DNA from 4 places in the Vibrio sp. QJM3NY_27 genome. Region 2 is predicted to be linked to each of the others. Evidence: predicted binding sites of a transcription regulator. Region 2 holds the regulator's gene; each other region holds the start of a gene.
What was found. The regulator CRP, encoded in region 2, controls carbon source genes, mostly activating them, when cyclic AMP is high. The targets are predictions, from matches to a motif close to TGTGANNNNNNTCACA.

Region 1 (2,210 bases), on a different replicon from region 2:
AGCGTTTGTCACGTAACTGCTCGTCTACTTCAGGCTCAGAATTGGCGTAAACACACGTCGCATCAAGCTGTTTGTATAGATGAGTGAGTTGTGCGGCTTGGTCGTCAAAATCGCGGGCTTTGAGGTGCAGAAGATCGATCCCAAATTCAGCGAGTTGGGATTCAAGTTGCTGCAGGTGACGATAGATTAAATCGGCTTTGATTGGCGCAAGGTGGTGTTGCTGCCATTGCAGTGGCGTTGAAATAAAAACGGCGATAGAGGCGCCGTTTTCAACTGCAGAGACGAGCGCTGGGTTATCGTGAATCCTCAGGTCTCGTCTTATCCATAGAATGTCGCTCAATATCCGTATCTCAGCTTAAGTTCTTGTGGGTGCGGGTTTAGGTAAACCTGTGATTCAAGGTACTCGTTTGGGTATTCCATCAAGTAGTGATTGATCAGTGTGAGTGGAACTAACAGAGGAACAAGACCTTCTCTGAATGATGAAATCTGATTGGTAAGCTCTTGCTTGTGCGCGCTGCTCAATTGTTTCTTAAAGTAACCTTGCAAATGATGCAGAGTATTGGCGTGGCTACCACGGTTCGCGTGGTGAGATAATGCCGTCATCAAGCCTTCAATATATTGTTTTGCCAACTCATCGATTTCAAGATCGTTGCTTGCTAATAATTTCCCAAGTTTCTTATAGCCTTCAATGTGGTGACACATTACCAAGTACTTGTGAGCGCTGTGGAATTGAATCAGCTTGTGTTTAGTTACGCCTTCGTCAACAAGGTTGAGCCACTTCTGATAAGTGAAGACACGTGTCATGAAGTTTTCGCGCAAAATAGGGTCATTGAGGCGACCATTTTCTTCAACGGGAAGTAACGGGTTACCGTCCATAATTTGTTGGGTGAACATGCCTACGCCAGTCGATTCAGATCCGCGACCGTGGTGGTGATACACCTTAACGCGCTCCATACCGCAGGTTGGGCTTTTTTGACACACAATGAATCCTGCGATGTGCTGGTTGCTCTTTGAATAGTTTTGTCCAAACTCGATCAGATCATTGGTCACATCACCAGAACCGTCAGGTCTAGAAACGTGAATGATATTGTCTAGCTGACGAACTTGGCGAATGGTTGGGCGAGGTGTTGGAAGACCCACTGCCATTTCTGGGCATACTGGTTCTAGTTCAACATAATCTGCAAGGTCATCTGTACAAAAACGAGAGCGTTTGTGACCTGTATCGAAACGTACCTTATGTCCTGCAACACAAGCACTAATGCCTATTTTAATTTTCTTTTCCATTGGCCAACTCCTTTGCTCTTGCTTTGAGCTATTTATTATATTTCAACATTGCTAATCGTACTTACAGAGCCGGGTGTGTTTTAAGTCTCAACACCGTTGATGTTTTAAGCCAGATGTATTTGACGATATACAGGATAACTTCATGCCATCCTGTATATTTATAGCGTGCAACTGGGTTAATAGATATATTTACCGAGTGGATTGAATAACTGGCTCACACCTTTTGTGAAGTAAAGCGCATCACTTGAAACAGTTAAACACACACAACCTTCTTTGGTGGCTGGTTGGTGAGTGTGGTCACCATCTAACCAGATGAAATCGCCTTTGTTGTAGACTCCCATTTCATCTTCGAAACTGCCTTCTAAAAGAAGCGTAATCTCAAAGCCTTTGTGGGTGTGGCATGGCACTTGTCCATCTTTGTCGATGTGCAGCAAACTGGTGTGGTGTGCTTCGTCGTCAAAATCGAGTCGCGCTCGCGAAATTTTGCCTAAGTTCATCCAGTCTTTTCTCGCCACTGAATTCAACGCGCGAGGAATAGTGAACGTGGTGTCTGCAACCGTAACTTGCTGAACTTCGGGTGTCACTTCGATAGCTTGAGATGAATCAGCAGTGATTTGAGCAATCGCATCAAAATCAAACTCTCCATCATCGGATAGGAACGCATCCATTTTGCTGTCAGAAAGTTGAAGCCCTGAGGTATCACTTTCAAAGGCAGATGTATCGCTTTCAAAGACTGAGTCAGCAGCTTGCGCCGTCAGCATGCTTACTTGTTGTTGGCAGTGTTCACACAGTTCTACATGGCTAGAGACAATCAAAGAAACTGAGTCTGCGAGTGTTCCATCGACAAAATCTTTCAAAATTGCGGCATTTGGGTGATGTTTAATCATGATCTTGTTCCCCCATGTGAACCTTAAGTTTGGCTAAAG
Region 2 (2,210 bases):
GTTCGTGACACACGCGATCGTGGGCACTCACGCGAAGCAGTAATGGATTCCATTGTTCGCTCAATGGATGATTACCTTAATTACATCACCCCACAATTTTCGCGTACTCACATCAACTTTCAGCGTGTTCCAACCGTAGATACATCGAATCCACTGAACGCTAAAGGGATTCCAAGTTTAGACGAAAGCTTCGTGGTTATACGTTTGCGTGGCATCAAAAACGTCGATTTCCCCTACCTTCTAGCTATGATAGATGGCTCATTTATGTCACGCCACAACACGCTTGTGGTGCCAGGCGGCAAGATGAGTTTTGCTATGGAGCTCATTGTAAGGCCCATCCTACAACAGCTCATCGAAACCGGAAAAATAGGTTAACAAGACACCATTCTGGTTGATTACTTTTCATACCGTGATCATGTGCACAATTTTGCGTAAAAAATCGTAGCTTGGTCACGATTAAAATCAAGAAATAGTACCTGAAAAAGGATACTATTCTTAAACGAAACACAAGATAGCTTGCAGCGCTCAACGAGTGCTCTTATCCTACAAGTCAATCCAGGCTTAGCTAAAATACGGAAAGCGGCAAGCATACCCTGCAGAGGAAGTAAGATATTATGGTTCTAGGTAAACCCCAAACCGATCCAACATTAGAGTGGTTCCTTTCACACTGTCATATTCATAAGTACCCTTCAAAAAGTACTTTGATTCATGCTGGTGAAAAGGCAGAAACCTTGTACTACATCGTTAAAGGTTCTGTGGCAGTTCTTATCAAAGACGAAGAAGGTAAGGAAATGATTCTTTCTTACCTAAACCAAGGTGACTTCATTGGTGAACTTGGCCTCTTCGAAGAAGACCAAGAGCGTACTGCATGGGTTCGTGCAAAATCTCCTTGTGAAGTAGCTGAAATTTCTTTCAAGAAATTCCGTCAACTTATCCAAGTGAACCCAGATATCCTAATGCGCCTTTCAGCGCAAATGGCAAACCGTCTACAAGTAACTAGCCAAAAGGTTGGTGACTTAGCGTTCCTTGACGTAACAGGTCGTATCGCTCAAACGCTACTTAACCTAGCGAAACAGCCAGATGCAATGACTCACCCTGACGGCATGCAAATCAAGATCACTCGTCAAGAGATTGGCCAGATTGTTGGTTGTTCTCGTGAGACAGTAGGTCGTATCTTGAAGATGCTAGAAGAGCAGAACCTAATTTCTGCACACGGTAAAACTATCGTGGTATACGGCACTCGTTAATCTCGATTAACTGAGCCAAAAATTTGAAAGCCACCAAATGCAAATTTGGTGGCTTTTTTGTTTTCTAAAGATCTAGAGAGCAGATGCGAGATGCGAATGGAGCACCTCCCGCGTCCAAGCGCAAACACTCTCAAAGCGAAGCGTACCCGCATCTTTAGGGTAAAGCCCGTGCTCGTATCTTTCTTTAACCGTTGGTGCTCTCAAAGATCTTGTCAGCCGATGCTGCAACAAATCCTGTATAAATCTCACCATTCGCCATCGCATAACGCTTAGCGAACTCGTAGAAGCCACCAGGAATCACCTCATTGCCTTCAACAAATGAAACTGGCACTTTGTCTGCCATTGTAGATGATTGCTCTAATAAGACCTCTGGAGAGCCTTTAACCTGACCGCCAGATGCATTGATAGTGAAACCTGAATCACTCAAATAGTCATTCACAGTCTGTACTTCATCGAACTCATTAAGCTGGTTCACACTCACCGTAAAGTGGTTGGCACCGTAACCATGAGCCGCTAGCCAAGACGCGTATTCACTCTCTTTTGCTAGCACTTGGAAATCCGCGAAACTCAGATCCCAAAGGCGACCACCAAACAAGAACTCATGGCCTTGAAGCTTGCTTACGTCCACTTGCTCAACCAACTTAGCAACGATCTGTTGTAAGTCACTTGAACACTCTTCTACCTTCAACTCACTAATGAACACTTTCGGTTGGTTTGGGTCTGGGTGCTCATAGTGCTTAGCCACTAGTTTCTTGCTTTCAAACAAGTAATCGCCACACGCTTTATAACCTAGCTCAAGAAAAGGCTTGGCCAGTGTTTCAATGCCCAGCGGTGCAACATTGAAAGTACGCAGTGCAATATGATCATTAATCAGGGCTTCGTCTTCTTTAAGCAGATGATGAACTTTCTCAGCCGATGGGCAAAGCCTGTGAATGTAATCGTCCCATAGTGATTTAAAGAGTA
Region 3 (2,210 bases), 580 kb from region 2:
ATTGGTTGTGATACTCACGAGCTGCGGTAATAACCGCGCGCATGTCTTCGTCAGAAGAAGTGATTAGCGTTGGCAGGAAGCTAGTACAGCCAGATTTAAGGTTTGCTTTGTGCATGATCTGCATTGTGTCTGCAGTGATCTCATCGTTAAGCATTACACCGCCACAACCATTCAATTGTAGGTCAATGAAGCCTGGGCTTAGGTTTGCTCCGTTTAGGTCGCGAACTTCGATTCCTTCTGGTAATTCAGAGATAGGACAGACTTTTTTGATCAGTTCGTTTTCGATTACAACAGCATGATCGGTTAGAACATCACTACCAGTGTAAATTTTACAGTTACTTAGCGCGTACATAGTCAGCTAATCCTTATTTCGTGAGATCTTTAAAATTTGTTCGTTACCTAAATGTGAACTTAGTTTGCGAGCATCATTTACGTAACGATTTATCTTTTATGGGCAAACGGCTTCAAAGCGGGAAGCAATTTAAGTTATTGAAAAATATATGAACAATTGATTGTTGATATACATTTAGGTTCACCTTTAATGATTGTTTATTGGACAGTGTAAACCCAGGGATACCATCATTTTGTCTAATGATTAGGTTTAGATTTTATCTATAAACGTTCATTTTTTTGAATGATAAAATAAGTTTTATGATCTCGCTAGCAAAAACCTCTGGATTTGGTAAAAACTGGTGATTACGATCACAAATGGTAAGGTTTTAATTTGCGGAGCAAAATTAATTGAATACACTGAATAGGACTAAATTGAGCGACTAAAATAAGTTTCTCAAACGAATTCTAAAAAATCCTATAGGGGGAAACAACTGGTGAATATTCTAGGATATGCACAGAAGCTTGGTAAGGCGTTAATGCTACCAATCGCAACGCTTCCGATTGCGGCGCTTCTTTTACGTTTAGGTCAAGGCGATTTACTTGATATTCCATTCATGGCAGAAGCTGGTGGTGCTATCTTCGGTAACCTACCATTGCTATTTGGTCTAGGTATCGCGATTGGTCTTTCTAAAGACGGTAACGGCGCAGCGGGTCTTGCTGGTGCAGTTGCTTACTTCGTACTAACAGCAACAGCAACCACAATTAACGCAGACGTTAACATGTCATTCTTCGGCGGTATCTTCGCAGGTATCATCGCAGGTCACTCTTACAACGCTTTCCATGCAACACGCCTTCCTGAGTGGCTGGCTTTCTTCGCGGGTAAACGTTTAGTACCTATCATGGCCGGTCTATTTGCACTTGTTGCAGGTGCTGTGTCTGGTGTGGTTTGGCCTGGTATTCAATCTGGTCTAGATGCACTAGCTCACGCGGTATCAACGTCTGGTGCTGTTGGCCAATTCGTTTACGGTACTCTTAACCGTGCACTAATCCCTGTAGGTCTACACCACGTATTGAACTCATACTTCTGGTTCGGTATGGGTACGTGTCAAGAAATCATCGTTGCTGGTCAAGGTGCATTCGCTAACATCACTCAACTTTGTGTTGACCCTGCACTGGCTAAAACTCTAGTTGTTGGTCAAGAACATACATTCACATTCGCTAACTCAGTAACTCCAGAGATTACTACTGTTGTTAAAGAAGTGACTGAAACAGTTAAATCTGGCGACCTACACCGTTTCTTCGGTGGCGATAAAGGCGCTGGCGTATTCATGAACGGTTTCTTCCCAGTAATGATGTTCGGTCTACCAGGTGCTGCACTTGCAATGTACCTAGCTGCTCCTGCTGAAAAACGTAGCCAAGTTGGTGGCGCATTGTTCTCAGTTGCATTCTGTTCATTCCTAACAGGTATCACAGAGCCGCTAGAATTCATGTTCGTATTCCTAGCTCCTGCTCTATACGCAATGCACGCGGTATTTACAGGTCTGTCTCTAGTAGTGGCAAACATGTTTGGTACTCTGCACGGTTTCGGTTTCTCTGCTGGTCTAATCGACTTCGTATTGAACTGGGGTCTAGCAACTAAACCATTCACTCTACTATTGATTGGCTTAGCATTCGGTGCTCTATACTTCTTCACTTTCTCTTTCGCAATCCGCGCTTTCAACTTGAAATCGCCAGGTCGTGAAGATGATGACGAAGCTGCAGTAGCTCCTGCTGGTGACGCGCCAAAAGGTGACGTAGCTCGTCAATACCTGAAAGCTCTAGGTGGTCACGAAAACCTGACTTCAATCGATGCTTGTATCACTCGTCTACGTCTAACT
Region 4 (2,210 bases), 780 kb from region 2:
GTCTCTGCTCGCTCTACTTTTGCTACAAGGTGAGCTTCTAATCCCGCTTCTCGTGCAAGCTGACGAGCGTAGTGCATGTCTGCGCCGTTGCGTGGGAAAGACACTGCGAGGTAATCCACTTTGATTTGGGCTGCGGTGACGATGTCGCGCTTATCTTTTTCTGTCAGCGCTTCTGCGGAAAGACCACCGCCTTTTTTATTGATGCCTTTGTTATTTGACAGTGGGCCGCCAATGATGACTTCTGTATGAACGCGACAGCCTTCCACTTCGGTCACTTTCAGCTGAACACGACCATCGTCGAGTAACAGGATGTCGTTAGCTGAAACGTCGTTAGGTAATTCTTTATAATCAAGACCGACTGCTTGTTGGTTGCCTACACCTAAACCTAGGCTACTGTCGAGAGTGAATTTGTCACCCACAGCAAGTTGGATTTTGCCATCTTTGAATGTCGATACTCGAATCTTGGGGCCTTGTAAGTCACCGAGAATAGCGATTTGAGTGCCAAGTCTTTTTGCAATTGCTCTGACGTTTTCTGCGCGTTGTATATGGTCGTCGCTGGTGCCGTGAGAGAAGTTCATACGGACGACATTGGCACCGGCTTTGATGATCTCTTCAAGCACGTTACCTTTATCAGTAGAAGGGCCTAGCGTTGTGACGATTTTCGTTTTTCTTAATTCGGCTGTCATGAATACTCCTAGAGTGAGGCCAAGTAATCTTTTAAAAGACTGAATTAAGTATATGCATTAATTGATTATTTATTGGGAGCTAGGGAGATATTTCATTATTTGTCTCTAATTATTGAATTCAGGGCTCAATAACGATGTTTTATTCTGAAAATTAAGTCTCAATTTATCGATTTTGGTGTTAATTTTCCTCGAACTATTTGACTCGATACACAAAGATTCATGTATATACGTGATACTGGTCACGGCGATATACCAAGTGACTTCACAATTACTTCGCAAAGTAAAAAAATTAACTCGTTGATGATTTCTGGAGCGTAAAATGTACATGGCTCAACCGGGCCATATTGATCATATCAAACAGGTCAATGCTGGTCGTGTATATAAACTAATTGACCTTAAAGGTCCTATTTCTCGTATCGATCTGTCCAAGCAAAGTGAGTTGGCTCCGGCGAGTATTACTAAAATTACCCGTGAACTCATTGAAGCTCACCTTATTCACGAAACGACGGTTCAAGAAGCCACGACTCGTGGGCGTCCTGCTGTCGGTCTGCAAACCAATAACGAAGGTTGGCAGTTTCTGTCGATGCGTCTTGGTCGCGGATACTTGACGATCGCGCTCCATGAATTGGGTGGCGACGTGCTTATCGATACCAAGATTGATATTCATGAACGTGACCAAGATGATGTGCTTGCGCGTCTTCTACATGAAATTGATGAATTTTTCCAAACTTATGCTGAGCAACTCGATAGGGTAACAAGCATTGCGGTTACGCTACCGGGCCTTGTGAATTCTGAGCAAGGTATTGTGTTGCAGATGCCGCACTACAACGTTAAAAATTTAGCGTTGGGTCCTGAGATTTACAAAGAAACAGGTCTGCCTGTCTTTATTGCCAATGATACCCGAGCTTGGGCATTAGCAGAGAAGCTGTTTGGTCACTCACAAGACAACGATAATTCTGTTCTTATCTCGATTCACCATGGTGTAGGTGCTGGGATCATTCTCGACGGCCGAGTGCTACAAGGTCGCCACGGTAATATCGGTGAACTTGGGCATATCCAGATCGATAAGCAGGGCAAACTTTGTCATTGTGGCAACCGAGGCTGCTTAGAAACAGTCGCGAGTTCTCAGGCGATCCGTGATCAAGTGAAAGAGCGACTGGCTAATGGTGAAGCATCATCATTAACTGTGTTTGAAGACGTCACTATCGAACAGATCTGTGCAGCCGCTGCTGATGGCGATCCATTGGCTGTTGAAGTTATTGAACAGTTAGGTCGTTACTTAGGTGCCGCGATAGCGATTGTGATTAACCTTTTCAACCCTGAGAAAATCTTGGTGGGTGGTGTTATCAATCAGGCTAAAAGCGTGTTGTACCCTGCGATTCAAAAGTGTATCGAAGAGCAGAGTTTATCGGTTTACCATCAAGATTTAGAGCTGGTGGAATCTCGATTCTATAAACAAGCAACCATGCCTGGTGCTGCGCTTGTTAAACAAGCCTTATATGATGGCCAACTGTTAATGAAAGT

Region 1: AC3CIA_RS18600 (YbgA family protein) is a predicted target of CRP. The motif match lies at 1,359-1,374, and genes of this name have one in related genera.
Region 3: nagE (N-acetylglucosamine-specific PTS transporter subunit IIBC) is a predicted target of CRP. The motif match lies at 692-707, and genes of this name have one in related genera.
Region 4: mlc (sugar metabolism global transcriptional regulator Mlc) is a predicted target of CRP. The motif match lies at 915-930, and genes of this name have one in related genera.

The regions. Positions count from the first base shown of each region.
Region 1 is NZ_CM173512.1:606,595-608,804, reverse strand. It holds gene phrB (deoxyribodipyrimidine photo-lyase) at 1-340, opposite strand, end outside; gene AC3CIA_RS18600 (YbgA family protein) at 337-1,284, opposite strand; gene AC3CIA_RS18595 (ChrR family anti-sigma-E factor) at 1,461-2,171, opposite strand; gene AC3CIA_RS18590 (sigma-70 family RNA polymerase sigma factor) at 2,164-2,210, opposite strand, start outside.
Region 2 is NZ_CM173511.1:3,202,295-3,204,504, forward strand. It holds gene AC3CIA_RS14435 (phosphoribulokinase) at 1-375, shown strand, start outside; gene crp (cAMP-activated global transcriptional regulator CRP) at 615-1,247, shown strand; gene AC3CIA_RS14445 (DUF1338 domain-containing protein) at 1,432-2,210, opposite strand, start outside.
Region 3 is NZ_CM173511.1:2,624,976-2,627,185, reverse strand. It holds gene nagA (N-acetylglucosamine-6-phosphate deacetylase) at 1-352, opposite strand, end outside; gene nagE (N-acetylglucosamine-specific PTS transporter subunit IIBC) at 870-2,210, shown strand, end outside.
Region 4 is NZ_CM173511.1:2,418,348-2,420,557, reverse strand. It holds gene pyk (pyruvate kinase) at 1-686, opposite strand, end outside; gene mlc (sugar metabolism global transcriptional regulator Mlc) at 1,006-2,210, shown strand, end outside.